Methylosinus trichosporium OB3b: one gene and its partner. The protein of the gene in region 2 interacts with the protein of the main gene of each other region in a pairwise test. Links are inferred from orthologs where the notes say so. Each region holds a gene or a part of one and is shown on either strand. Other genes may lie near its edges.

Region 1 (14,601 bases), 99 kb from region 2 along the record:
CCTCGCGCGCCGAGATCGACGAGATCGTGCGCGGCTATTGGAACGCCGGCGTGCGCCACATCGTGGCGCTGCGCGGCGATCCGCCGACGGGCGTCGGCACGAAATTCGAGCCGCATCCCATCGGCTATCAGAGCTCGACAGAGCTGGTGCGCGGCATTCGCGAGATCGGCGATTTCGAGATCTCCGTCTCCACCTATCCCGAAGGCCATCCCGAGAGCCGCAGCATCGACGACGACATCGATGCGCTCGCCTCGAAGATCGACGCCGGCGCGACGCGCGCCATCACGCAATTCTTCTTCGAGAACGACGTCTATTTCCGCTTTCTCGACAAGGCGCGCAAACGCGGCATAAAAATTCCGATCGTGCCCGGCATCATGCCGGTGCAGAACTTCAAGCAGACCGCCAATTTCGCGCGCAAGGCCGGCGCGAGCGTGCCCGGCTGGCTCGCCGATCGCTTCGAGGGATTGGACGACGATCCCGTCACCCGCCGTCTCATCGCCGCCGCCGTCGCCGCCGAGCAGGTGCTCGGCCTCGCCGAGAATGGCGTGCGCGAATTTCACTTCTACACCAATAATCGCGCCGACCTCGTCTTCGCGATCTGTCATCTTCTGGGCGTGCGTCCCGTTACCGAGAAAGCCGCAGCATGAGCTTCGACAAGAACCACGGACCGAAGATTCTCGCCGCGCTGGAGCAGGCCGCGAGCGAGCGCATTCTCGTCCTCGACGGCGCCATGGGCACGATGATCCAGCGCCACAAATTCACGGAGGCCGATTTCCGCGGCGAGCGATTCAAGGACCATCCGAAGGATCTGCGCGGCAATAATGATCTGCTGACGCTGACGCAGCCGGACGCGATCGAGGCGATCCATCGCGCCTATCTCGAGGCCGGCGCCGACATCATCGAGACCAACACCTTCTCCTGCACCGCGATCGCGCAGGCAGACTATGGTCTCGAGCATATCGTCTACGAGCTCAATCTCGAAGGCGCGCGTCTCGCGCGCAAGGCCGCCGACGCGGTGGCGCGCGAGACCGGCGTTCCGCGCTTCGTCGCCGGCTCCATGGGCCCGACCAATCGCACCGCCTCGATCTCGCCCGACGTGTCCAATCCCGGCTTTCGCGCCGTCACATTCGAGGATCTGCGCGCCGCTTATCACGAGGAGGCGCTCGGCCTAATCGAGGGCGGCGCCGATATTCTGCTGATCGAGACGATCTTCGACACGCTGAACGCCAAGGCCGCGATCTATGCCGTCGAGGACGCGTTCGAAAAGGTCGGCACGCGCTTTCCGGTGATGATCTCGGGCACCATCACCGATCTCTCCGGCCGCACGCTCTCCGGCCAGACGGCCGCCGCCTTCTGGAACTCTATTCAGCACGCGAAGCCGTTCTCGATCGGCTTCAATTGCGCGCTCGGCGCGCGCGAGATGCGCCAGCATATCGCCGAGGTGTCGCGCATCGCCGACACGCGCATCTGCGCCTTCCCCAACGCCGGCCTGCCCAATGAATTCGGCCTCTATGACGAGAGTCCCGAATATATGGCCGAGCTCGTCGGCGAATTTGCGAAGTCCGGCCTCGTCAATGTGGTCGGCGGCTGCTGCGGCACCACGCCGCCGCATATCGCCGCCATCGCCGGCGCCGTGAAGGGCGTCGCGCCGCGCGCCATTCCCGAGATCGAGCCGCTGCTGCGCCTTTCCGGCCTCGAGCCTTTCACGCTCACCAAGGACATTCCCTTCGTCAATGTCGGCGAGCGCACCAATGTCACCGGCTCGGCCAAGTTCCGCAAGCTGATCACCAATGGCGATTACGCCGCCGCGCTCGATGTCGCGCGCGATCAGGTGGCCAATGGCGCGCAGGTGATCGACATCAATATGGACGAGGGCCTGCTCGATTCGAAGAAGGCCATGGTCGAGTTCCTCAATCTTCTCGCCGCCGAGCCAGACATCGCGCGCGTACCGGTGATGGTCGATTCATCGAAGTTCGAGGTGATCGAAGCGGGCCTGCAATGCCTGCAGGGCAAGGGCGTCGTCAATTCCATCTCGCTGAAGGAAGGCGAGGAGAAGTTCATCGAGGCGGCGACCAAGGTGAAGCGCTATGGCGCCGCCGTCGTCGTCATGGCCTTCGACGAGGCGGGACAGGCCGACACTTTCGCCCGCAAGGTGGAGATCTCCGGCCGCGCCTATAAGATTCTCGTCGAGGAAGTGGGCTTTCCGCCGCAGGACATCATCTTCGATCCCAACATCTTCGCCGTCGCGACCGGCATCGAGGAGCATTGCAATTACGGCGTCGACTTCATCGACGCGGCGCGCGCGATCAAGACCACCCTGCCCCATGCGCATGTGTCGGGCGGCGTCTCCAATCTCTCTTTCTCCTTCCGCGGCAACGAGCCGGTGCGCGAGGCGATGCATTCGGTGTTCCTCTATCACGCCATTGCGGCGGGCATGGATATGGGCATCGTCAACGCCGGCCAGCTCGCCGTCTATGAAAAGATCGATCCCGAGCTGCGCGAAGCCTGCGAGGACGTCGTGCGCAATCGGCGCCCGGATGCGACCGAGCGCCTCGTCGATATGGCCGAGCGCTTCAAGGGCGCCGGCGCCAAGTCTGCGGAGAAGGACGCCGCTTGGCGCGAGGCCAGCGTCGAGAAGCGCTTGGAATATGCGCTCGTCAATGGCGTCGCCGATTATGTCGATCAGGATGTCGAGGAGGCGCGCCTCGCGAGCGCGCGGCCGCTCGATGTGATCGAAGGCCCGCTGATGGCCGGCATGAATGTCGTCGGCGATCTCTTCGGCCAGGGCAAGATGTTCCTGCCGCAAGTGGTGAAATCCGCGCGCGTGATGAAGCAGGCGGTGGCGCGTCTCCTGCCTTACATGGAGGAGAACAAGGAGACGCGCTCCTCCGCCGGAAAAATCCTGCTGGCGACGGTGAAGGGCGACGTTCACGACATCGGCAAGAACATCGTCGGCGTCGTGCTCGGCTGCAACAACTTCGAGATCATCGATCTCGGCGTGATGGTCCCGACCGCGAAGATTCTGGAGACGGCGAAGGCCGAGAAGGTCGACATCATCGGCCTCTCCGGCCTCATCACGCCGTCGCTCGACGAAATGTGCTTCGTCGCCTCGGAGCTGGAGCGCGAAGGTTTTTCGGCGCCGCTGCTCATCGGCGGCGCGACGACGAGCCGCGTGCATACGGCGGTGAAGATCAGCCCCAATTACAGCAAGGGCCAGGCGGTCTATGTGACCGACGCCTCGCGCGCGGTCGGCGTCGCGCAGGCGCTGATGTCGCAATCCTCGCGCGCCGATTATGTCGCCAAGACGCGTGAGGAATATGAGAAGGTCGCGGAAGCGCATGCGCGCGCCCAGGCCGAGAAGCAGCGGGTGTCTCTCGCCGCTGCGCGCGCCAATGCGTTTGCGATCGATTGGAGCGCCTATGAGCCGCCGAAGCCGAGCTTTCTCGGCGCGCGCGTCTTCGCCTCCTATGATGTCGCAGAGCTCGTCCCCTATATCGATTGGACGCCCTTCTTCCAGACATGGGAGTTCAAGGGCCGTTATCCCGCCCTGCTCGAGGACTCCGAGCGCGGCGCGGCGGCGCAGCAATTGTTCGAAGATGCGCAGACGATGCTGGCGCGCATCGTCGAGGAGCGCTGGTTCAATCCGAAGGCTGTGATCGGCTTCTGGCCCGCCAACGCCGTCGGCGACGACATTGCGCTCTTTACCGGCGAAGGCCGCGTCGAGCGGCTGGCGACGCTGCATACGCTACGTCAGCAGCTCCTGCGCCGGGACGGCAAGCCCAATGTGGCGCTCGCCGATTTCGTCGCGCCCGAGGGCGCGGGCGCGGATTATATCGGCGCCTTCGTCGTCACCGCCGGCGCGCAGGAGGCGAAGATTTCCGAGCGCTTCGCCCGCGCCAACGACGATTATGGGGCGATCATGGTGAAGGCGCTCGCCGATCGTCTGGCGGAAGCTTTCGCCGAGCGCATGCATGCGCGCGTGCGCCGCGAGTTCTGGGGCTATGCGGCCGATGAGACCTTCACGCCGGAGCAATTGATCGGCGAGACTTATCGCGGCATTCGTCCGGCGCCGGGCTATCCGGCGCAGCCCGACCACACCGAGAAGGCGACGATCTTCCGCCTGCTCGAGGCGGAGAAGCGCACCGGCGTCGCGCTGACGGAGAGCTATGCGATGACGCCGGCGTCATCGGTCAGCGGTCTCTATTTCGCGCATCCGCAGGCGCATTATTTCGGCGTCGCCAAAGTCGAGCGCGATCAGGTGGAGGATTACGCCGCCCGCAAGGGCGTCGAGACCGCCGAGATCGAACGCTGGCTGCGGCCGGTGCTGAACTACGAGCCGGCGCCGCATAGCGAGCTGGTCGAGCCGGCGCAATAGACCTCACGACGCGCCCCTGCTCTTGCCTGCGGGAGAAGGGGCCTAGCATAGATGGGTCGGATGAAGTGAAAGCTCGCACTCGGTGCAATTTGAACGTCGGCGAGCAGTCGTACAGGCCCGCCGCGCGAGCCCACGACGAAAAGTACCTGAGTGGTACGGATTATGGCGTCAGTGGTCTGCCTAAATTAAACGTTTGGCTGAGGGCGCAGCAGCCTTGACGCATCGCCGCCGGGGGCGGAGGCGGCAGATGCACCACATCGAAAATCCAAAGAAGCAACGCCGCCGCCTCCTTGGGCGATTCCGGCGTCACCCGCACGTCGAAAATCTTGCCCTCGCGATCGACACGGAAGAGCACTGTAACTGCGCCGCGATTGAACAATAAAGCTGCCGGTGTGTGATTCTGGAGCCGCGTGGAGACGGCTCGTATCCATTGGCGTCCTTCGTCCGTCGTTTGCCAGGTCTGTGGCTGTCGAGTCGCTCGATCGCCCGCACGCCCGGCTTCCTGCACTGCCGCGGCGAGGGAAGCATTTGGCAGACCACTCGACAAAAACCCAACAAATGTCAGCGCAATTAGTTTCATTTGTGCAATATCCTTGAAGACTCAATGAAAATTGAACGTCTGCGAGCCCTCGAACGATCCGGCCGGCGGCGGCGGGCCTTGCAGGCCGGTGAGGATCTTGCGCACCAGCTCCGCATGCTTGGCGCTGCTCGAGCGCGCGATCGTCACCTTGTCGACGCGGCCTGCCGCGTCGATGTGGAAATTGGCGGTCGCCGAGCCGGGGCCCGGCGTGTTGTTCATCGGCGTGCGCTTGGCGATCTCGCTATAGAGCAGGCCGAGAAACTTGCTCTGCGACAGGCCGGAGGACACCGGCGCCGCGGTCGGCTTGGGATCGCCGGCCTTGTCTTCCATCGCGGCGACGTCGCCGCAGATCAACGTGAGCCCGCACAGAAGGGCGAAGGTGTGACGTTTCATCATGCGTCCGGATTCGATCCGGCGCGGCCCGGGCAAACGCCGCGAGCCGCGCTGCGCGATCAATGAAAGTTGAATTCCTGAACCGCGGTGAAGGCGCCGCCGGGCGGCGTCGGCGTGTGGACCGCCGCGAGAATGCGGCCGACCACCGGCTCCAACGCCGGATTGGACGAGGACTGCACCTTATGGGAGACGACGCGGCCAGAGGCGCCGACCGTGAAGGCCACATGGATCGAGCCGGTCTGCGCATCGGCGCTCGTCGGCGTATGACGCTTGAGCTCAGCGGCGAGCAGCTTGACATAGGCGTTTTTGGAGAGAGCGGGCTTCTGCTCGCTCACCTTCTTCTCAGTCTTATCCTTCGTCTTGCCCTTTTCCTCGCCCAAGGCGGCGTGGGTCGTCGGCTTCTTCTTGGCCGGCTTTTCCGCCGCGCCATGATCGGCCATGGCCGGGGCGGCCTCGGGGGCCGCAGCGTCGCCTTCGACCGCGAAGGCGGGGCCGCCGATCAAGAGGGCGGCCGTCATCAGTGCGAGCTTCTTCATCTAGACGTTTCTCCGCATTTGCATTTTTAGTGAAAGTGAAAGCTCTGACTGGCGTGGAATCCCCCGCCCGGCGGCGGCGGAGCATGGACAGACCCGAGAATCTGTCGCGCGAGCGCCGCATGCGCCGGAGACGAGCCCGAGGCCGCAATTCCGCTGATGCCGCCGCCGGCGGTCACATGGAACGAGCAATGGGCCGTGCCTTCGCCGAGGGCGGTCGTGCCGGGCACGTGACGGCGGATCGCCGCCGCCAGCAGCGCCTTATAGGCGGCCTGCGACATGCCGTTGGACTGCGACTGGCCCTCTGGAGCGCCGATTGTCCGGCGCGCCGACGCCTCACGCTTCTTGTCGTGATCGATCTCGCGCTTGCGTTCGACGATCTTCTTTTTCTTCTGCTCGACGACTTCCTTCTGCTGCGGTAGCACCGGCGCGTCGGGCGCCATCACCTGCGGCGGCGGAATGGCGAGATCGGGCTGCTCGATCTCCTCGGGCGGCGGCGGCTCCTCCTCCGCCGCGGTCACCTCCTGCGATTCCACGAAATCGCCCTGAGGCACCAGCTCCATGCTGATCGATTCGAGGCTGGTGATCGCCGGCACGGCGAGCTTCAGCAGCAGAAAGGCGACGCCCGCATGCGCCAGGACGACGCCCGAGAGGCTCGCCGCGCGCAGCCACGGCGGCTTGACGGGCGGTGGGGCGCTGTCGCCGCCCACTCCACCCTCGACGGGAGAATAAGCGACATCGGTCATTTCGCCGCTCCTCCCGCCGGAGCCGGGACCGCGGCGGGAGCCGGCGCGGCGGCGGGCGCCGCCCCGACGGCAGGCGCGACGCCGGCCGCCGCTTGGCCGGTCTTGCTGCGCGAATCGGTCAGAATGGCGAGATGGGTGATGCCGTTCATCGCCAGCCGATCCATCACCGCGATCACCTCGCCGTAATTGGCTTCCTTGTCGCCGCGCAGATGCACGACCCGGCTCAGATCGTCGCCCATGGCGGCGCGCACCATATCGACCAGCGCCTCGGGAGCGACCTCGTCGGCGCCGAGCGCGACCTTGCCCTCCTTGGAGACGACAATGACGATCGGCTCCTTGGGATTGAGCGGCTGCGCGGCTTTGGATTGCGGCAGATTGACCTTCATGCCCTTGGCGAGCAGAGGCGCCGTCACCATGAAGATGATGAGCAGCACCAGCATGACGTCGACGAGCGGCGTCACATTGATGTCGGCGAGCGGCTGATAGAGGCTGTCGCCATTCTTGAAGCGGGTGGGAAGGCCAGCCATCACGCCGCCTCCCGCTTGCGCGTCACGACCGCATGGCCGCTGGTGATGGCGAGCGCCTTGTCCTCGACGTAATGCGCGACCTGCTGGCCGGCGCGGGCGAAGGCCGCGCCGATGCGGTTATAGCCGACGGAGGCCGGAATGGCGGCCGCGAGGCCATAGGCGGTGGCGGCGAGCGCCTCGGCGATGCCGGGCGCGACCACCGCGAGGCTCGTGTCCTGCGACTGGGCGATGCCGGCGAAGCTGGTCATGATGCCCCACACCGTGCCGAACAGGCCGACGAATGGCGCGACCGACGAGATCACCGCGAGATTGGGCAGGCCGCCTTCCGCGCTGGTCAGCAGCTCGCGGCCCGCGCGGCTCATGATCTCGGCGACGCGCTCGCGCTTCTCGCCGATCGACTCGCCGGGGAGATCGAAGGAGCCGGCGTGCTCGCCCGCCGCCTCGACCGGCCCGAGCAGGCCCGCCGCGCCGCCGGCGCGCGCCGAGCGCGCCGCCCGGCCGATGCGCACGACCGAGACGACGCCCTCGACGATGAGGACCCAGGTCCATACGGAAGCGAGAATGAGCATTCCCATGACCACCTTGCCGACAGGCCCGGCGTTCATGAACATGGTTACGGGTGAAATCGAAGAATATTCCATGAGACGCACTCGTGCTCGGGGTTCCCCGACCGCGCGGCGACGCCGGCGATCTTTAGATTGGTTTTCTTTGGCTTTGCAGCGTCGTCGAATCGCGAGCGCCGTCCCGGCGGCGCGCGGCCGAATAGGCGTCGCATCCGCGCGGCGCGCGAAGCGTCCGTTCAAGCGAGCGGCGCGAACGCTGGCGGCGCGCGCGCGCAATTGACGGCTTGGCGCAGCGCGAAATGCGGAAGCGAAATGGGAGGAACGCCAAAGACGGCGGGCATCGGCGCCGGCGGCTCGAGCCGCAACAGAAGAGCCACGCGCTCCGGCAGCACCGCCGGGGCCGCATGGGCGGCGAGGCAGCATGGACAGGAGTTCTGCTTCTTGGCGCCGTTCTTCTCGGCCGGCCCGCGCTCGACGGAGGCGGCGTTCGGCGCACGATCATGACAGAAAACGGAGGCGCCCTGCGCAGCGCCCTGCAGGCCCGCGCGCGCCGACGCATGCGGCGCAGCGGCGACGAAGACACTGAATAGCAGCGCGCAAACCGAGACGATCGCGAGGAACGCGCGCATTTCTGCTCTGAGGCCTCCGCCCTGTGACATAAATGTCTCTTAACGGATTTTTTAATTTCTGACAATCTGCAGGGTCTTGGAATTGTTCTCCGCTACGCTCTAATGGCCGCCGCTCGTCTCGACACGGTTAACAGCGTACCCCTCGGCAATGGCGCTCCTCACTTTCGTCCGGCTCCTTTTCGTCCTCGCCCTGCTGACGCAGGTCGCGGCCGGCGCATTCGCGTCGCCGCAGAGCGGCGGCGCGCGGCTGTGCGGCTTCACGCATAGCGAGGCGCGCGTCCCGACCGTCGTCGACGCCTCCGAGCAGGCGCCGCAGAGAGAGACGGGCCATCGACATGGCGCCTGCGTCCTCTGCCTCTTCGGCTCGGGGGACGCTCCGCTCCATGCGCGGATACTCGCCGTCGATCCGCTCGCCGTCGCCTCCGGCGCTCGTCTTTCCTTCGTCTATGCCGAGGGGCTGGTCCGCTTTTTCGTCGACCGCAACGCCTCGGCGCGCGCCCCGCCGTCCCTCTCCTGAGCCACGATCATCTCGCACTCGGCGCCGCCGGCGCCGGTGTTCCGGCATGCGCCTTCACAGGCGCCAGGGAAGGACATCGTTCATGCATCGTCATCATCTGCTGCGCGGCGTCTCCGCCGGCGCGCTCCTCGTCTGCGCGTCCGTCATCGCGCCCGCTTTCGCCCAAGAATCGCTGCCGACCATCGATATCGGCGCCGCGCAGACCGAGGGCTCGCCCCGTCCGGCGCCGGTCTCGACCTGGTCGCCGACACGCCCCGACGGCACGTCCGCGCAGGTCGAAAAATTCAAGCTGCCCAATACGGTGGCGAGCGTCACGCGCAAGGATATCGAGGACAAGATCAATGTCATCGACACCGAGGACGTGGTCAAATATCTGCCGAGCCTGTTCGTGCGCAAACGCAACAACGGCGATACGCAAGCCGTGCTTCAGACGCGCACCTGGGGCGTCTCGTCGAGCGCGCGCAGCCTCGTCTACGCGGACGATCTGCTGCTGACCGCGCTGATCGGCAACGACAATACGATCGGCGCGCCGCGCTGGGGCCTCGTCGCCCCGGAGGAGATCGAGCGAGTCGACATGCTCTACGGCCCGTTCTCGGCGCAATATCCGGGCAATTCGCTCGGCGGCGTGCTGCAGATCACGACGCGCATGCCCGACAAGCTGGAAGTGACCGCCAAGCAGAGCGTGTCCTTGCAGGATTTCTCGCTCTATGGAACGAACAAGCTGTTCAATACGGAGGTCACGAGCGCCTCGGTCGGCGACAAGGTCGGCGATTTCTCCTGGTTCGTTTCCGCGAACTACCAGCACGGCACGACGCAGCCGCTCACTTACGCGACCACGGGCGCCGGCGTGATGTATCCCGGCGCCTATTGGGCGACGAACAAATTCGGCGCGCCCAATGTGGTGGTCGGCAGCACCGGCAATCTCGAGAACGATCAGATCAACGCGAAGTTGAAGCTCGCCTATGATTTCTCACAGGCCATTCGCGCGACCTACACGCTGGGCTTCTGGTCGAATGACGGAACCTCGATCCCCGACAACTATCTCGCGCCTGGAACCCAGAACTTCTCGGCCACGCCCGCCCTCTCCGGCTCGACCTTGCAGAGTTTCGGGTCGGGGTATTACCGCATCCAGGAGAAGATGCTCACCAACGCGCTGGCGGTGAAGTCCAACACGGGCGGCCCGTTCGACTTCGAGATCTCGGCCTCACATTTCACCTATCTGCAATCCGATCAGCGCAGCCCCTGGTCGGCGCTCGCGACGGGCGGCTATACGCAGGCCGGCAAGGACGCGCGCTATGACGGGACCTATTGGACGCTTCTCGATCTCAAGGGCATCTTGAGGCCGGAGGGATTCCTTTCCGGTCATGACGTCAGCTTCGGATTGCACGGCGATCAATTCCACCTCAACAATCCGACCTATCTGACGTCCAATTGGACCGCCGGGGCCGCCACCGCCTATCCCGGCGTCGTCCTTTCGGTGGGCAATGGAACGACGCGGACACAGGCGCTCTGGTTCCAGGACTCGTGGAAAGTCCGGCCCGACGTCAAATTCACGGTCGGCGGGCGCTGGGAGCATTGGGAAGCCACGGACGGCTACAATCAGTCGCTGCCGACGAGCGCGGTCAATTCGACAGCGACGGCGATCGCGGCCACGAATCCGAACTCCGTGCAGCCGATCTATCAGCCCAATCTCTATCACACGCGCTTCTCCCCCAAGGGATCGCTGCAATGGACGCCGGATGAGGACTGGACGCTCACCGGCTCGATCGGCCTCGCCAATCGCTTCCCGACCGCGAAGGAGCTCTATAATTTGTCGACGGTCTCGTCGACAGGCCAGAACGTGAACCCCAATCCCAATCTGCGGCCCGAGGTCGCGCTTTCGAGCGAGATCGCGGTGGAACGTAAGATCGGCGAGGACGGCAATGTGCGCGTCTCCTTCTTCAACGAGGAGGTTCGCGACGCGATCATTTCGCAGAGCTCCTATCTCGCCGGCACCAACGTCCTCTCCACGACCAACAGCAATGTCGACAAGATTCGCAATCGCGGCGTCGAGCTCGCCGCGCGCAAGGACAATGTGCTGCTGAAGGGATTGGAGCTCTCGGGCAGCCTCACTTATCTCGACGCGCGGGTTCTGGCCGACAGCAGCTGGGTCCCATCCACGGCCTATCCCTGGAACACCTCGGTCGTCGGCAAGAATGTGCCGAACGTGCCCGACTGGCGCTGGACGCTCGCCGCCACCTATCGGCCGGACGAGCATTGGGCGCTCACCGCGGCGGCGCGCTTCCAGGGCCGCATGTGGACGACGCTCGACAACAATGACGTCGCCCATGGCGTCTATCAGAGCTTCGACCGCTTCTTCGTGCTCGACACCAAGATCTCGTATAAATGGAACCAGCACATCTCCTTCGCCTTCGGCGTCGACAACATCAACAACTATAAATACTTCCTGTTCCACCCGTTCCCGCAGCGGACCTTCGTCTTCTCAGGAAAATACGAGTTCGGTCATAATCGCGGCGAGCGCGGCATCTTCTTCGAGGGTGACGAGCCGGGCCTGTTCGACGCCTTCCGCACCGCCCTCGCGCGGTGAGATCGGAGTAAGATGGGGCGGCCCGGAGCCGATACGCGCTCCGGGCCGCCTTGCTTCCTCGCGGCGGGGCAAGCTTGCCGCGAAAGAAGACAGGAGAGCGCCGTCTCTCGAGGAAGACGGCGCGGCATGGGGTTCCGAGGCCGATGTTTCGCCCGAGCCGGCGATGCTCTGCTGTGCCGCAGCGCACATCACGAAGAAAAGGCCCCGGATCGCTCCGGGGCCTTCGTTTTTTCTCGGGGGAAGCGAGATCAGAAATCCATGCCGCCCATGCCGCCGCCCGGAGGCATCGCCGGCATGGTCTCCTTCTTCGGCTGCTCGGTGATCGTCGCCTCGGTGGTGACGATGAGGCCGGCGATCGAGGACGCGTCCTGCAGCGCCGTGCGCACGACCTTGGTCGGGTCGATGATGCCGAACTTCAGCAGATCGCCATATTCGCCGGTCTGGGCGTCATAGCCGTGATTGTAGTCCGTGGACTCGAGCAGCTTGCCGACCACGACCGCGCCGTCGCCGCCGGCGTTGTCCACGATCTGACGCGCCGGAGCCTGGATCGCCTTGCGGACGATCGAAACGCCGGTCTGCTGATCGGAATTGGCGACCTTGATGTCGGCGAGAGCGGCGATGGCGCGCAGCAGCGCGACGCCGCCGCCGGGGGAGATGCCTTCCTGCACCGCGGCGCGGGTGGCGTTGAGCGCGTCGTCGACGCGGTCCTTCTTCTCCTTCACCTCGACCTCGGTCGCGCCGCCGACGCGGATCACCGCGACGCCGCCCGCGAGCTTGGCGAGACGCTCCTGCATCTTCTCACGGTCGTAGTCCGAGGTGGTCTCCTCGATCTGCGCCTTGATCTGCTGGACGCGGGCCTCGATGTCCTTCTTCTCGCCGGCGCCGTCGATGACCGTCGTGTTCTCCTTGTCGATGCGGATGCGCTTGGCGCGGCCGAGCAGCGGGAGAGTGACGTTCTCGAGCTTGATGCCGAGATCCTCGGAGACGACCTGGCCGCCCGTCAGGATGGCGATGTCCTCGAGCATGGCCTTGCGGCGATCGCCGAAGCCCGGAGCCTTCACGGCCGCGATCTTCAGACCGCCGCGCAGCTTGTTGACGACGAGAGTGGCGAGCGCCTCGCCTTCGACGTCCTCGGCGATGATGAGCAGCGGCTTGCCGGTCTGCACAACGGCCTCGAGGATCGGCAGCAGCGGCTGCAGCGTCGACAGCTTCTTCTCGTGGATGAGGATATAGGGATCCTCGAGCTCGGCGATGAGACGCTCGGCGTTGGTGATGAAGTAAGGCGAGAGATAGCCGCGGTCGAACTGCAGGCCCTCGACGATGACGGTCTCGGAGTCGAGGCTCTTGGCCTCCTCCACCGTGATCACGCCCTCATTGCCGACCTTCTGCACCGCCTTGGCGATCTCCTGGCCGATGTAGCTGTCGCCGTTCGCCGAGATGGTGCCGACCTGGGCGATCTCGTCGTTGGAGGTGACCTTCTTGGAGTTCTTCTTGAGGTCGGCGACCACCGCCTCGACCGCGAGGTCGATGCCGCGCTTCAAATCCTGCGGGTTGAGGCCGGCCGCGACCGCCTTGGCACCTTCGCGAGCGATGGCGGCGGCGAGCACGGTGGCCGTCGTGGTGCCGTCGCCGGCGGTGTCGTTCTGCTTGGAGGCGACCTCACGAACGAGCTGCGCGCCGAGATTCTCGAACTTGTCGGCGAGCTCGATCTCCTTGGCGACGGTGACGCCGTCCTTGGTAATGCGCGGCGCGCCGAAGCTCTTCTCGATGACGACGTTGCGGCCCTTGGGGCCGAGAGTGACCTTCACCGCATTGGCGAGGATCTCGACGCCGCGCAGGATACGATCGCGCGCGTCGGAGGAGAAACGGATGTCCTTGGCTGCCATTGTCGTTCAGCTCCGTTGGAATAAGAGAATGTCGGGGAAAGCGCGAGGCGTCAGACGATCACGCCCAGAATGTCGCTTTCCTTCATGATGAGGAGATCTTCCCCGTCGATCTTGACCTCGGTGCCGGACCATTTGCCGAACAGCACGCGGTCGCCTTCCTTCACATCGAGGGCGACGAGCTTGCCGCTCTCGTCGCGCGAGCCCGGGCCGACGGCGATGACCTTGCCCTCGGCGGGCTTTTCCTTGGCGGTGTCCGGAATGATGATGCCGCCTTTGGTCTTGTCCTCGCCCTCGAGGCGCTTGACCACGACCCGGTCGTGGAGGGGACGGAACGCCATGTCGTCTTCCTTCATCTGGAGCCGGCGCGTCGCCGCGACGCGCGGGCGAAGATTGCGTAAAATGCCCATTAGCACTCACCCGCGGCGAGTGCCAGCAGGCAGGCGGTGACATAGGAACGCGCCCCCGCCTTGTCAAGGCGAGAGGCGTGAACTTCGTCGCGGCGAAGAACAAGTTTCTGATTATGCTGGGAAAGAAAGTTGAGGCGCCGGGCGAGAGCGGCGTCGCGCCGTCCCGGGTCCGATAAGAATTCGGCCGGGGCGCTCGGGCTCCGGCCGTCGGATGGGGCGGTCAGCGACGCGCTTCGGCGCCCTGCCCGGTCTTGGGAATGCGCAGCACCTGGCCGGGGTAGATCTTGTCCGGGTCCGACAGCAGCGGCTTGTTGGCGGCGAAGATCTCCTCATATTTGCCGCCCTTGCCGGCGCCATATTGCGACTCGGCGATCTTCCACAAGGTGTCTCCCTGGCGCACCTTGTAGAAGAGCGACTCGGTCTCGGTCTTGCCGACAGCGATATTGCTCTCGACCTGGGAGACGCCCTTGGTGTTGCCTACGGCGAGCACGATCTTCTCCGCCTCGCTGGTCGAGGCCGCCTTGCCGCCGAGCTTGACCTTGTCGCCTTCGACATTGATCTCGATCTTGGAGGCGTCGAGCCCCTGCTTCTCGATCTCCTTCTTCAATTCTTCGGGCGGCGCCGCGGCGTTCTCGGTCGCGCCCTTGGGAGCCGGCGCGTCCTTGGCGATCGGCTCGCCGCTCTTGGCGTGGTTCCAGAAATTGAAGAGACCCATTCGTCTTCTCCTTCACAGCATGGACGCGGCGGGAAGGCTCTCGCTCGCGTGCGGCTTAGATAGGGCGGAGACGGCGGGGTCGAGGGCGCCGGCGCGGCGCAGGGGGGCTGAACGGCCGGTCGTTCAGGCGGCGGCGCCGCAGC
Region 2 (14,451 bases):
GCAGCGCCGACAGGAGCCGCGCCGCGAGCTGCGGATTCTTCGGATCGAGCTCCAGCACCACGCTCGCCAGCAGATCATAGCCCGAGCCGTCGAGCGCGTGGAAGCGCGTCGGATTGCCATTGGCGAAGGCCCCGACCACCGCCCGCACCCGATTGGGATTGGCGAGCGAGAAATCCTTATGCTCCATCAGCTGCGCGACGCGCTTCGTCGTCTCCGCCTCGGGGATTGTCGATTGCAGCGCGAACCATTTGTCGAGCACGAGGTGATCGCCGGCGTAGCGCGCATAGAAGGCCTCGAAAGCCGCCTCCCGCGCTTCGCCCGGCAGCAGCGACAGGGTCGAGAGCGCCGCGAGCCGGTCGGTCATATTCGTCGCTTCGCCGAATTGCCGCTCGGCCAGCGCCCCGCCCTGCCCCGGATCGCCGGCGGCGATGAGGTCCAGGGCGGCGTTGCGCAGCGCGCGGCGGCCTGCGCTCCCGGCGTCGGGCGAGAAGCCTTCGGCCGGGACGAGCCGCGCGCGCGCGTCGGCGAGCGCGGCGGACAGACGGCGGCCGAGATCGCGGCGCAGCCCCGAGCGGGCGGAGAAGATCACATCCGGATCGACGTCGCGGCCGATCTCGCGGGCGATATCGATATCGGAGGGCAGCGACAGCGCCTGCGCGACGAGGCTCGGATCGCGCTCCGGCGCCTCGACCAGCCGGCCGAGCGCATCGAAGAAGGGGCCGTCGGCCTCGGCCGCCGGGCCGCCTCGCGCCGCCTCTATGCGCGCGAAGATCGAGCGCAGGGCGAGGCTCTGCGCCGCCTGCCAGCGATTGAACGGGTCGCTGTCGTGCGCGAGCAGCCGCTGCAGATCCTCGGCCGCTTGCGGCGGCGCGAGCCGCACCGGCGCGGAAAAGCCGCGCAGCAGCGAGACCACCGGATGCGAGCCGACATTCTCGAAGGCGACGACGCGCTTTTGCGTCGTGAGCTCGATCAGCCCGCGCTCGCATTCCTGCGCGCCGGCCTCGCGCGAGACGAGCGGAATCTCGTCGCCATTCTCGCCGATGAGGCCGAGCGCCAGCGGAATGACGAAAGGCTTCTTCTCGCTCTGCCCGGGCGTCGCCGGCGTCGATTGCTCGAAGCTGAGCGTCAGCCGCTTCGCCGCGGCGTCATAGTCGCTTTCGACGGTGACGAGCGGCGTGCCGGCCTGCTCGTACCAGAGCGAGAACTGTGAGAGGTCGCGCCCCGAAGCCTCGGCGAAGCAGGAGAGGAAATCCTCGATCGTCGCCGCCGTTCCGTCGAAACGGTCGAAATAGAGCGTCATGCCTTTGGCGAAATCATCGGCGCCGATCAGCGTCTTCAGCATGCGGATGATCTCGGCGCCCTTCTCATAGACGGTCGCCGTGTAGAAGTTGTTGATCTCGTGATAGATATTGGGCCGCACCGAATGGGCGAGCGGCCCCGCGTCCTCCGGGAACTGCTGCAGGCGCAGGCCGCGCACGTCGGAAATGCGCTTGACCGCGCGCGAGCGCTGGTCGGCCGAGAACTCCTGGTCGCGGAAGACGGTGAGGCCCTCCTTCAGGCACAGCTGGAACCAGTCGCGGCAGGTGATGCGATTGCCGGTCCAATTGTGGAAATATTCATGCGCGATCACCGATTCGACGCCGGCGTAGTCGCCGTCGGTCGCGGTCTCGGGCGAGGCCAGCACATATTTGTCGTTGAAGATGTTGAGGCCCTTGTTCTCCATCGCCCCCATGTTGAAATCGGAGACGGCGACGATGTTGAACACATCGAGATCATATTCGCGGCCGAAGACCTCCTCGTCCCAGCGCATGGAGCGAATGAGAGAATCCATGGCGTAGGACGCGTATTTCTCCTTGCCGTGCTCGACATAGATCGCAAGATCGACCATGCGGCCCGAGCGCGTGGCGAAGCGCTCGGAAATATGGCTAAGATCGCCGCCGACGAGCGCGAAGAGATAGCTCGGCTTGGGGAAGGGATCGCGCCAGAGCGCGAAATGCCGGCCGCCCTCGAGCGCGCCCGCGTCGATGCGGTTGCCATTGCCGAGCAGAACCGGCGCCTCGGCGACATCGGCCTCGATGCGCGTCGTGAAGACGCTGAGCACATCGGGACGGTCGAGGAAATAGGTGATGCGGCGAAAGCCCTCGGCCTCGCATTGCGTGCAATAGGCCGAGCCCGAGCGATAGAGCCCGGAGAGCTGGGTGTTGGCGGCGGGGTCGACCTCGGTCTCGATCTCCAGCACGAAGGGCGCGTCGGGCGTCGCGTGCAGCGTCAGCGCGTCCGGCGTCGCCTCGGCCGCGACGCTGGCGCCGTCGAGCAGCAGGCGGCGCAGGACCAGCCCGTCGCCGTCGAGCGTCAGCTCGGCGCCGGGGCGTCCTTTCGGATTGCGGCGAATCGCCAGCCGCGAGACGACTCGCGTCTTGCTGCGATGCAGCGAAATATCGAGATCGACCGAGTCGATGAGGAAATCCGGCGGCCGATAATCGGCGAGACGAATGCCCTGGGGCGGTGGATTGCGCATGGGACCTCGAAGTTCATCAACCCCTACACCCGGGGCGCCGTCCCGCGCAACGATGGTGGCGCGGCTCCGACTTGATTTTGCGGGTCGGCGCCCTGATATCGGGGACGTTTCACGCCAATGGAAGAGATCATGAGCGAAGATAAGAAGACCGAGACCACGCCGCCCGGAGAGGTCCCGCCGCTGGCGGGCGAGGCCGAGGCGCCGGCGGAGACGGCGGCCGAGGCCGGGTCCGAGCTGGAGGCGCTGAGGGCGGAAGCGGCCGGCCTGAAGGACAAGCTGCTGCGCACGCTCGCCGATATGGAGAATATGCGACGGCGGACCGAGAAGGAGGTCGCCGACGCCAAGGTCTATGGCGTCGCCAATTTCGCGCGCGAAATGCTGACCTTCGCCGATAATCTGCGCCGCGCGGTCGAGAGCGTGCCGGTCGGCGCGCGGGAGACTCTGGACCAGAGCGTCGTCACGCTGATCGAGGGCATGGAGCTCACCGAGCGTGACTTCCTGTCCCGGCTCGGCCGTTTCGGCGTCAAGCGCATCGAGGCCAAGGGCCAGCGCTTCGACCCCAATCAGCACGAGGCGCTGTTCGAAATCCCCGACGAGAGCGTGCCCAATGGCACGGTCGCGCAAGTGGTCGAGCCCGGCTATCTGATCGGCGAGCGCGTGCTCCGCCCGGCCAAGGTCGGCGTCGCTCGCGGCGGACCCAAGGGGTGATCGCCGACGCTCCCCCCGTCATTGCGAGCCGAAGGCGAAGCAATCCAGAGCCGTGGGGCGGCCCCTGGATCGCTTCGTCGCTGCGCTCCTCGCGATGACGGCGAGCCTCACAGCCACCCGTTGCGGCGGAACCGCCAATAGAGAAACGCGCATGTCCCCGTGATCGCGCCCAGGATGTAAAAATAGCCGAAGCGCCATTTCAGCTCCGGCATATGCTCGAAATTCATCCCATAAATGCCGGCGATCGCCGTCGGCACGGCGAGAATGGCCGCCCAGGCCGCGAGCCGCCGGGCGATCTCGGTCTGCTGCATCTGGCCGTTCATCAGGCTCGCCTCGAAGGCGAAGGCCAGCACCTCGCGCAAGGTGTCGATCGATTCGCGCACGCGGCGAATATGGTCGGTCACGTCGCGGAAATGCGGCTGCATGGCCGGATCGATCGCCATGACTTGCGTATGCTCGAGCCGCTGGCAGACGTCGACGAGCGGCGCGACGGCGTTGCCGAGCCGCAGCAGATCGCGGCGCAGCGTGTAGAGCCGATCGATTTGGGCGCGCCCCGGCGTGTGCTCCAGAATGGCGTCCTCGATCGCCTCGACCTCGGAGTTGATCGTCGCGAGCACGGGGAAATAATCGTCGACGATGAAATCGAGAATGGCGTAGACGATATAGTCCTCGCCCTCGGAGAGGCCGTGCGGCGCCGCCTCACAGCGCTCGCGCACCTGCGCGTAGGAGCGCGAGGCGCCGTGGCGGATCGACAGCACATAGCCCTTGCCGACGAAGAGATGCGTCTCGCCGAAGGCGATGCGGCCATTCTCCATCTGCGCCGTGCGCGCGACGATGAACAGCCCGTCTCCATATTGCTCGAGCTTGGGATATTGATGCGCCTTGCCGGCGTCCTCGATGGCGAGCGGATGCAGCCCGAACTGGCGCTGCACGCGCGCGAGCAGCGCCAGCGAAGGCTCGTGCAGCCCGATCCACACCACATTCCCCGGCTGCGCCGCGAAGGCGCCGGCGGCGTCGATGTCGATATCCTGCAATCGCTTGCCGCTGGCGTAGACGGCGGCGGCCACCACGCCGGGCTCGTGAGCGGGGTGATGCGATGGATCATTCATGGCGTTCGTCCAGCATGAGGCATGCGCAGACGAGAGGCCGAACACATGAATGAAAGGTTAAGGCGGAAACGCGCCGATCTCCCGCCCCGCGCTTGGAGAGTTACGGTGAAAGGCCCGGCAGGTCTCGCGGCGTCGCGGTTTCGCCAAGCCCGCGCAAGCGGCGCGCAGGGCGGGAGAAGGAGGGAACGTCGAGATTGCGCCTCACATCAGCGCACGAAAATCCTCGACCGTGAGCGGAGCGACGACATTGAGATCGTCGTCGAGAATTTCATACAGCGTGTCCTTGCCGCCATAGATCGTGAAGAACACGATCACATCCTTGTCGCCGCCGCCTTCGCGATGCGGATCGGGTGAGGGCGGGCTCACCTTGTAGCTGCCGACCGGCCGCATCTCCTTGATCTCCCCATTCGGGTGATAGAGCCGGTGCTCGCCCTGAATCACGAAGGTCTTGTTCAGCGTCTTGTGGCGATGCAGCAGGATCTTCTCATTGCCGGCGAATTTATACAGCACATGGATCAATCCATTGCTCTCGTCGATATCGAGCACCGACAGCCACAGATGCTCGGCGCCGGCGAGGCGCTTCCATTCGATGTTGCGGTCGTCGAAGGCGAAGCTCGGCATGGGTCCGCGTCCTCCTGATGGTTCTGGACGCGCAGAGTCTGGCCGAGAGCGCATGGCGCCGTCCAAGGACGTGCGCCTGCGCGTCGCCATGAGATTTACCCGCGAGCCGATTTGCCCGCCGAGCGCGGCCATTCCACGCCTTACGAAAGTTTCATCCGGCCGCCACTGCCGCGTAAGCCGGGCGGCCCCATTTTCCTCGGCAACGGCGGACGATCCGCCCCGCGCGCCCCCGACGGTCGCGCGCCAGATCGATGGAGACGGTTTGATGACCTCGCCTCTGCTTTTTCGTCGAGCTTTCGCCATGGGCCGAACCGCGCGCTGGCGCCGGCCCGAGCATCGCCCTTTCCGCATGGCCCTCTTCTCCGGCGTCGCCGCTCTTGCGCTCGGCGCCACGCTAGCGACGCCGCTCGCGGGCTTCGCCATGGCCGAGGCGCCGCCGGTCGAGAGCCAGACCGCTCCCGCCGGGCTCGGGCCCAAATCCTTCGCCGATCTGGTCGAGCGCGTGAAGCCGGCCGTGGTGGCGATCAAGACCAAGGCGATCGAGGTCGGCGGCGGCCCGGAGGAGGGCGTTCCGGGAATGCCGCCCGAGCTCTCGCCGGATGATCCGCTCTACCGCTTCTTCCGTCATTTCGGCCCGCCGCAGGGGCGCCGCCAGAAGCATGTCACCCAGGCGCAGGGCTCCGGCTTCGTCATCACCAGCGACGGCTATGTGGTGACCAACAACCACGTCGTCGAGCATGCGACTCAAGTGGAGGTGAGCTTCGACGACGGCCGCACGCTGCCGGCCAAGATCGTCGGGACCGACAAGCGCACCGATCTCGCGCTGCTGAAGATCAGCGACGGCAACAAGCTGGCGCATGTCGACTGGGCGAGCACGAGCCCGCGCATCGGCGACTGGGTGATCGCAGTCGGCAATCCGTTCGGCCTCGGCGGCACGGTGACCGCCGGCATCGTCTCGGCGCGCGGACGCGACATCGGCGCCGGTCCTTACGACGACTTCCTGCAGATCGACGCTCCGGTGAACCGCGGCAATTCCGGCGGTCCCTCCTTCGACGAGCGCGGCCAGGTGATCGGCGTCAACACGGCGATCTACTCGCCCTCGGGGGGATCGATCGGCATCGGCTTCGCCATTCCGGCCGAGGTCGCCAAGGATGTGATCGCGGCGCTGAAGGACAAGGGTCAGGTGGCGCGCGGCTGGATCGGCGTGCAGATTCAGCCGGTCACCCAGGAGATCGCCGAGAGCCTCGGCCTCAAATCCACGAAAGGCGCGCTGGTTGCGCAGCCGCAGCGCGGCGGCCCGGCCGATGCGGCGGGGCTGAAGTCCGGCGATGTGATCACCGCGGTCGATGGGCAGAAGATCGACAATCCGCGCGAGCTCGCCCGACGCATCGCCACGCTCGGGCCGGGCAAGACCGCCGACATCACTTATCTGCGCGGCGGCTCCGAGAAGACCGCGCGGCTGAAGCTCGGCAAGCTGCCGTCCGAGAAGGAGGCCGCGACCGAGACCGAGGACGACGGCGTGGAGCAGGGCTCCGCTCTCGCGGCCTATGGCATAGAGGTGGCGCCGGCCTCCGAGCTGCGCGGCCGCGGCGGCGGGGAGGGTCTGATCGTCGTCGGCATCGACCCCAATGGCTCGGCGGCGCAGAAGGGCCTGCAGCAGGGCGATGTGATCCTCGAGGCCAATGGTCGATCGATGAAGCGGCCCGGCGATCTCTCCGACGCCATCGACGCGGTGAAGAAGGAGGGGCGCAAATCCGTGCTGCTGCGCGTGAAATCGCAGGGTGGGACGCGCTTCGTGGCGCTCTCCGTCAGTCCGGCGTCTTAACGACTTCTTGCGTAGGGCCGCCATAGCCCCCACCCCCCGCGCGAAGCGGACCCGCGCAAGCAAGGGCGCCGGGAGATTCCGTCTCCTCTCGGCGTCTCTCCGGCAGACCGGCGCGCCCCCGCCGGTCTGCCGTTTTTGCTGAAGGTGCGCTATATGAAGGAAATGCGCATATTGATCGTCGAGGACGATTCGGAAGCCGGCGCCTATCTCGTCAAGGCGTTCCGCGAGCAGGGCCATGTCGCCGACCATGAGGTCGACGGCCTCGCCGGCTATGCGGCTGCCTCCGATGGTCGCTACGACGTGATCGTCGTCGACCGCATGCTGCCGCGGCTCGACGGCCTCTCGCTGATCTCGGGCCTGCGCGAGCAGAAGATCGAGACGCCGGCGCTGATCCTCTCGGCGCTCGGCCAGGTGGACGACCGCGTGAAGGGCCTGCGCGCCGGCGGCGACGATTATGTCGCCAAGCCCTACGCCTTCTCCGAGCTGCTCGCCCGCGTCGAGGCGCTGGCGCGCCGGCGCGGCGGCGCGAAGCAGGAGGAGACCGTCTATCGCGTCGGCGATCTCGAGCTCGATCGCCTCGCCCATAAGGTCACCTCCGCAGGACAGGAGATCGTGCTGCAGCCGCGCGAGTTCCGCCTGCTCGAATATCTGATGAAACATGCGGGGCAGGTGGTGACGCGCACCATGCTGCTCGAGAATGTCTGGGATTATCATTTCGACCCCCAGACCAATGTGATCGACGTCCACATCTCCAGGCTGCGCGCCAAGATCGACAAGAGCCGCGAGACGCCGCTCCTGCACACGATCCGCGGCGCGGGATATATGATCCGTGAAGGCGCTCGCTAGACTCTTCCGAACGACGGCCTTTCGGCTGTCGCTCGCCTATCTCGTGCTGTTCGCCTTCGGCGCGGCGCTGGTGCTGACGCGCGTGAAAATCCATGTCGAGGATCTGTTCGACGAGCAGACCGCGCAAACGATCGACGCGGATATTCGCGGCCTCGCCGAGCAATATGCGGAAGGCGGCATCCGCCAGTTGGTCGATGTGGTCGAGCGGCGCGTGCGCTCGCCCGGCGCCTCGCTCTATCTGGTGACGACCTTCGCCGGCGAGCACGTCGTCGGCAATATCGCCGCCATGCCGCGCGATCTGCCCGCGGGCTCCGAGCTCGTCGAGTCGGTGTATCAGCGCCGCGGCGAGACGACGCCGCATCATCGCGCGCTCATGCGGCTGTTCGTGCTGCCGGACGGATTCCGCCTGCTCGTCGGCTATGATCTGCACGATCGCAAGATGTTGCACGCGATTCTCGGCAAGGCGCTCGTCACCTCCTTGTTCTGGCTTGTCGCCATCGGCACGCTCGGCGGCATTTTCGTCGCGCGGCGCATCTTGGCGCGGCTCGACAAGATGTCCGCCTCGGCGCAGCGCATCATGGGCGGCGATTTGAAGCAACGCCTGCCGCTGATGGGCGCCGACGACGAGCTCGACCGCCTCGCCGGCAATCTCAACGCCATGCTGGAGCGTATCGACGAATTGATGACCGGCCTGCGCGAGGTCTCCGACAATATCGCGCACGACCTGAAGACGCCGCTGACCAGGCTGCGCAACCGCGCCGACGAGGCGCTGCGCGCCCATCTGACCGAGGACCAATATCGCGAGGCGCTCGCCGGGCTCATAGAGGAGTCGGACGGCTTGATCCGCATCTTCGACGCGCTGCTGATGATCGCGCGCGCCGAGGCCGGCTATTGCAGCGACTTCTGCAGCGAGTTCGACGCGAGCCGGGTGACGGCCGACATCGTCGAGATGTACGAGCCGGTCGCCGAGGAGCGCGGCGCGCATTTGGCGCTGCACGCGGAGCCCGGATTGACGCTGCTCGGCAATCGCGAGCTGCTCGGCCAGGCGCTGGTCAATCTCGTCGACAATGCGCTGAAATATGGCGCGCCGTCGCCGGGCGCGGTGATCGCCGTGGAGGCGCGGCGCGTCGGCGATCGCGTCGAGATCGCCGTGGCCGATCGCGGGCCGGGCATCGCCGAGAAGGATCGCGATCGAGTGACCAGCCGTTTCGTGCGGCTCGAGAATTCGCGTTCGCGGCCCGGCTCCGGCCTCGGCCTGTCGCTTGCGGCCGCCGTCGCGCGCCTACATGGCGGCGCCCTGCGTATCGACGACAATCGGCCAGGGCTGCGCGTCGCTCTCGATCTGCCGGCGCGATCGGCGCCGATGCGCCAAGGCGGCGCGGCTTCTGTTCCTCAGACCAATCTCGGCGCTGGTCTCGCGGCGCGCGAAGCGGCGAGATAATCGCGTCAGCGACGGACGCGGGCGCGCAGAATGGCGCGCAGCGCACGCCCATGCGGCAGAGCGCGCGCTCGCAGATCGTCGACGCGCTCGAAATCATCTTCACAGACAGCGCTCTGCGCGCCCTTGAACAGCAGCAGGCTGGTCGGCGTGACGATAATGTCGCCCGGCCGCAATGTCGGATCGTCGAGACGCAAAGTCTGCGCGCTCGACGCGTTTCGCCGCGCCTCCACCGCGTCGCGAAAGGCGGCGGCGGCCCGCGCCGCGAAGGCGTCATGATCCTGGCGCGCAGCATCGACGCGGCGCAACCATTCGTCGCGTTCGTCCTGCCGATGCTGCGCGAATGCGCCGCTTGTCGCGCCGGCGAGCATGACCACAGCGAGCATCGACGGGGCATGCCGACGAATAAACATTGAACACTTCATCACCGGCTTTCGCGTATCGCTTGCGGGCTACGTGTATTCCCCAGTTTGTCAATCGTCGCCGCGCTCAGAATAATGCCTATAGCGCGGGTTTCGCCGCGAGCGCTACGACATGGTGCGCTGCCGGCGCGCATGTTCTTCCGTGTTGTCGAATAATTGGGGCATGTTGCGATGATCATCTCGACACGAAGCCATGCGCGCGCAAATCGCGCGGCCGCGCCGCCGTCGCGCCCTCCCCCGCCGCGCGCCGCGGCTCGACATGTGACGCCGCCACGCCAGCGGCGCGAGCTGATCGCCGGCGCGCATCGCGCCTCGTCATTCTGCTGAAGAGATCAAAAGCTCCATGGCTCACATATCGCAGCAAGCGAGCGCGCTCGCCGATGTCGCCGCCGCTCGCCCGACATTCGCTCCCGCGCCCGGAACGACCAATGAGCACGCCACCGTCCACATCATCGACGACGACGACGCCGTCAGGGACTCGCTGGCGCTGCTGCTGTCCACCGAAGGTCTGCGCGTCGAGGCGCATGAGAGCGCCAGCGTCTTTCTCACCCATGTCCAGCCCGGCTCGCCCGGTTGCGTCGTCACCGACGCGCGCATGCCGGAGATGACCGGCATCGAGCTGCTCGAGGAGATGAAGACTCGGCAATTGTCGCTGCCGGTCGTCGTCATCACCGCTTACGCCGACGTCGATCTGGCGGTGCAGGCGATGAAGCAGGGCGCATTCGACTTTCTCGAGAAGCCCTTCGACAATGAGGCGCTGATCGCCTGCGTGCGGCTCGCGCTCGCCTTCGAGCGCGAGGAGCAGTTCCGCGCCGCCGAGACACAGACCATCCAGGCGCGCATGCAGACGCTGACGGCGCGCGAGAGCGAGGTGCTGGCGCGCCTGCTCGACGGCATGCCGAACAAGAGCATCGGCCGCGAGCTCGGCATCAGCGTGCGCACGGTCGAGGTGCATCGCGCCAATGTGATGTTGAAGATGAACGCCGGCAGCCTCTCCGAGCTGGTGCGCATGTCGCTCGCCGCCTCCGCGGCAGCCGCGGAGCAGCCGCGCGGCAAGGGCTGACGTCCATGTGTCGGCTCTGCCTGTAGCATGGCGGTCAAATTTGCGGCATAACTCCTCGGCGCGACGCTGCCGGCTCGGCCCGTGGGGGCCCTTCCGACCTCGTCGCTCGCACGGCCGCGGCCCGCTCTCCGTGGGAGCCGCGTCGCCGCGCTATGTCGAGGCGCCAGTGGACTCGAAGCTTTTTCTGCGGTTTGCGGCTTTGTCGGGGGTAGCGTTGCTGGCGGGCTGCTCTTTTCTTCCGGGCAGTGGGCCGTCGGGTGATTCGATAGTCGAGGCGACGGCTTCGGCCACGCCGGCCTTCGTCGGGGTCGAGATCGACGATTTTTCGCTCGAGGTGTTGGCGCGGCGGCGGGAACCGTCGCTGCGCGGGTCTTTCGGAGATTATCGCGCGTTGGCCTCGCAGCCGATCGGCGTCGGCGACGCGTTGCAGATCACGGTCTGGGAGGCGACGGCCGGCGGTCTGTTCTCCTCCGGCGGCGGCGACCACACGAGCCCCGGCTCGCGCTCGGCGACAATCCCCGAGCAGACGGTCGCGCGGGACGGCTCGGTCACCGTGCCCTACGCCGGGCGCATCCAGGTCGCCGGCCGCAGCCAGCAAGAGGTCGAGGCGCTCATCGTCGAGCGGCTGCGCGGCAAGGCGATCGAGCCGCAGGCGCTGGTGACGGTGACGCACAATGTGTCGAACATGGTGACGGTGACCGGCGAGGTGTCGCAGGGCGCGCGCGTGCCGCTGACGCTGCGCGGCGACCGGGTGATGGATGTGATCGCCTCGGCCGGCGGGTTCAAGACGCCTGTGCATGAGACCTTCGTCAGCCTGACGCGTGGCGACCGCACCGCACGCGTGCCGCTCGGCGCTCTCTTGGCGACCCCGCGCGAAGATATTTATGTACGACCTGGCGACATGGTGACGGTGGAGCACACGCCGCAGACCTTCACCGTGGCGGGGGCGTTGGGGTCGAACTCGGTGCTGGAGTTCGGCGCGCGCAGCCTGACGCTGGAGGAGGCGATCGGCAAGGCCGGCGGGATCGAGGATCAGCAGGCCGATCCGTCGGGCCTTTTCGTGCTGCGCTACGAGCCGAGCGGGATCGTGTCGCAATATCCGGCGACGCCGCCCGAGCTGGCGGCGCGGGCGCAAGTTCCTGTGGTCTATCATCTGGACATGCGGGACCCGAAGGCGCTGTTCGCGGCGCGCCGCTTCGCGATGCGTGACAAGGACATTCTGTTCGTTTCGAACGCCGGTCTGACGGAGGCGGGCAAGGTGCTGAAATTGGTGTCGATGCTGACGCAGCCGGCGGTCCAGGGGATTCGCACGGAGTCGCGGATCAAATAAGGCCGAAAACCGCCGCAGGGGCGCCGATAATCGGTTGACGGGGCGGAGCGTCGCAGGCAAGCTGAAGCTGGCCGAATGCTGCGGCGCCACAGACGGACATGCGATTCGAGGGACTCGCAGGACCGAGGCGCGACGGCGTTCGGATCGGCTGCGGTGTGTAGAAGTTCGGGTTCGGTTCATCCGAGTTCGGCGCCGTATGAGGCGCATGGAACGCCTGGCGTCGGAAATGGGGCGAAGCCGCGTCGCGAGGCGCCGAGCGCTTCACAATTGTCGAGGGGGCTTCTTGGCGGATCGATTGAACACGAGCGTGCTGGCGACTTGCGAGCGACGGCTCTTGGGCGCAATCGTTCAGCGCCTTCCGACCTGGGTGCTGCCGGACCAGCTGACGGCGGTCGGGCTGCTGGGAGCGGCGGCGACGGGGGCGGGGTTTCTGCTGTGCCATTGGTCGGCGTGGTTCCTGGCGCTGGTGGTGGCGGGGCTGGCGACGAACTGGTTCGGCGATTCGCTGGACGGGTCGCTGGCGCGGCACCGGTCGATCGAGCGGCCTCGCTACGGCTTCCTTCTGGATCATTCGAGCGATCTGATCGCGATGAGCCTGATCGTGGTGGGGCTCGGGGCGTCGCCTTTTTTCACCATGCCGTCGGCGCTGTTCGTGCTGTCGCTCTATCTGCTGATGAGCTCCTACACCTATCTCCGCGTGGCGACGGAGGGGGTGCATCGCCTGTCCTACGGCGGAATGGGAGCGACGGAGTTCCGGATTCTGGTGGCGGTGTGGGCGCTGATCGCGCATTGGGCCGGCCCCGGCCTGATCGAGGCGCGGATCCTGCGGTTCGCCTGGATCGACGTGTCGGTGGGCGGCCTGTCGGCCGTCGCCTTCACTTTGTTCGTGCTGATGGTTCGCCGCGATCTCGCGAAGATGGAGGCGGAGGAGGACGTCGGCGCGAGCGCGACGGTCCATCGCCTGCCGGCGCCGCGCCGGCGCGAAACGGCCGAGCCCCAGACCCTGCCGCCGCCGCCCGCCGCCGAGCCGGCCCCGCAGCTCCAGGGCGCGTCGCTGCGATAGGCAAAAAAACTCCCCTGCTCGCAATGGGAAGGCGCGGCGAGCGGCATATTTGGTCCGGATGATCCCATCCGGAGACCATCCCATGGCAGCTCATAGAGAAGCTCACACCGGCAATCGTGACGTTCGCGCCCGTCAGAAGGCCGCGCTCGACACGCCCACCGCCCTCTCCGCCGACGCGACGCGCGACGTGTCCGGCGCGCTCAACGCCGTGCTGGCCGATATTTTCGCGCTCTATCTCAAGACCAAGAATTTCCACTGGCACATGTCCGGGCCGCATTTCCGCGACTATCATCTGCTGCTCGACGAGCAGGGACAGCAGATTTTCGCCATGACCGACGACGTCGCCGAGCGCGTGCGCAAGGTCGGCGGCGCGACGCTGCGCTCGATCGGCCACATCGCCAGATTGCAGCGCATTCCGGACAATGACGCGGATTATGTCGATCCGCAGGACATGCTCGCCGAATTGCGCGACGATAATGGCGCTCTGGCGCTGCGCATGCGCGAAGCCCATTCGATCTGCGACGAGCAGGGCGACATAGCGAGCGCCTCGCTGTTGGAGACCTGGATCGACGAGACTGAGCGGCGCATCTGGTTCCTGTTCGAGGCCGGCCGCCGCGGCAACGCCTGATCGAAAGCTCTACGGCTGAGCCGGCGTCCCGCCGGCCTCGCGCGCCCGCGCGCGCTTCTCCCGCGCCGGAGCGAAGACCTCGAGCAATTGCCGCTTGATCGTCGCCTGGCGCGAGGCGGAGAGGATCTTTCCGCCCGTGAGATCGGTGACATAGAAAGAATCGACAGCCCGCTCGCCGAAGGTGACGATATGGGCCGAGCCGATGTTGAGGTTGAGGTTGGAGATGGCGTTGGTCAGATCGAACAGCAGGCCGACGCGGTCGAGGCCCGACACCTCGATGACGGTCGCGACATTGGAGAAGCTGTTGTCGATGACGATGTCGGGCGCGATGTCGAAGGCGAGGGAGCGGTCCTTGGCGCTGCGCGCGGCCACGGCCTCGGAGATGGCGATCTCGCCGCGCAGCGCCTTCTCGATGTAATCGGCGACGCGGCGCGCGCGGCGCGTCTCGTCCTCGTCGAGCGGGAAGGCGCGCGAGAAGAAGATGGTGTCGAGCGCGAGCCCGTCGGCCGTGGTGAAGATATGGGCGTCGACGATATTGGCGCCGCTCGCGGCGCAGGCGCCGGCGATGATCGACAGCAGCCGTCGATGGTCCTGCGCGACGACGGTCAGCTCCACCGCGCCGCTCTTGGTGTCGAGATCGACTGTGGTGGCGAGCGGCGCCTGCGCATTGTTCAGCTCGCGCAACAGGCGCGCATGGCGGACCTTGCGCGGCAGATCGGCCTTCAGCCAATAGGCCGAATAATGCCGCTGCGCATAAGCGTCGAACTCGGCGGCGCCCCACTCGCCGAGCGCGGCGCGCAGCTCCTCCTTGGCGAAAGCGACGCGGCTCTTGCGATCGGCCGCCGAATGGCCGCCGCCGAGCACCACCTCGGTCTCCCAA

Evidence for each region.
Region 1: the proteins of grpE (region 2) and groL interact in binary tests that used the Escherichia coli proteins (3 or more experiments, as listed by UniProt). The link is inferred for Methylosinus trichosporium OB3b from one-to-one orthologs.

What each region holds. Positions count from the first base shown.
Region 1 is NZ_CP023737.1:4,024,816-4,039,416, reverse strand. What follows is about bases 11,018-13,945. They hold groL (chaperonin GroEL), read right to left. Parts: upstream 13,337-13,945; coding sequence 11,699-13,336; downstream 11,018-11,698. Other genes in these bases: groES (co-chaperone GroES), read right to left, coding at 13,387-13,674; CQW49_RS19070 (TonB-dependent receptor), read left to right, coding at 11,018-11,450. In the rest of the region: metF (methylenetetrahydrofolate reductase [NAD(P)H]), read left to right, coding at 1-647; metH (methionine synthase), read left to right, coding at 644-4,375; CQW49_RS24780 (hypothetical protein), read right to left, coding at 4,536-4,955; CQW49_RS19105 (energy transducer TonB family protein), read right to left, coding at 4,977-5,351; CQW49_RS19100 (hypothetical protein), read right to left, coding at 5,408-5,884; CQW49_RS19095 (hypothetical protein), read right to left, coding at 5,911-6,627; CQW49_RS19090 (ExbD/TolR family protein), read right to left, coding at 6,624-7,154; CQW49_RS19085 (MotA/TolQ/ExbB proton channel family protein), read right to left, coding at 7,154-7,795; CQW49_RS19080 (DUF2946 family protein), read right to left, coding at 7,954-8,346; CQW49_RS19075 (DUF2946 family protein), read left to right, coding at 8,495-8,863; more of CQW49_RS19070, read left to right, coding at 8,946-11,017; peptidoglycan-binding protein LysM, read right to left, coding at 13,964-14,458; CQW49_RS19050 (YchJ family protein), read right to left, coding at 14,582-14,601.
Region 2 is NZ_CP023737.1:4,114,532-4,128,982, reverse strand. What follows is about bases 1,659-4,436. They hold grpE (nucleotide exchange factor GrpE), read left to right. Parts: upstream 1,659-2,647; coding sequence 2,648-3,226; downstream 3,227-4,436. Other genes in these bases: CQW49_RS19505 (magnesium and cobalt transport protein CorA), read right to left, coding at 3,334-4,335; pepN (aminopeptidase N), read right to left, coding at 1,659-2,518. Outside these bases: more of pepN, read right to left, coding at 1-1,658; CQW49_RS19500 (hypothetical protein), read right to left, coding at 4,537-4,956; CQW49_RS19495 (Do family serine endopeptidase), read left to right, coding at 5,258-6,781; CQW49_RS19490 (response regulator transcription factor), read left to right, coding at 6,944-7,627; CQW49_RS19485 (sensor histidine kinase), read left to right, coding at 7,611-9,068; CQW49_RS19480 (hypothetical protein), read right to left, coding at 9,074-9,478; response regulator FixJ, read left to right, coding at 9,831-10,550; CQW49_RS19470 (polysaccharide biosynthesis/export family protein), read left to right, coding at 10,717-11,880; CQW49_RS19465 (CDP-alcohol phosphatidyltransferase family protein), read left to right, coding at 12,215-12,943; CQW49_RS19460 (Dps family protein), read left to right, coding at 13,026-13,571; CQW49_RS19455 ([protein-PII] uridylyltransferase), read right to left, coding at 13,581-14,451. UniProt on the Escherichia coli protein: Participates actively in the response to hyperosmotic and heat shock by preventing the aggregation of stress-denatured proteins, in association with DnaK and GrpE. It is the nucleotide exchange factor for DnaK and may function as a thermosensor.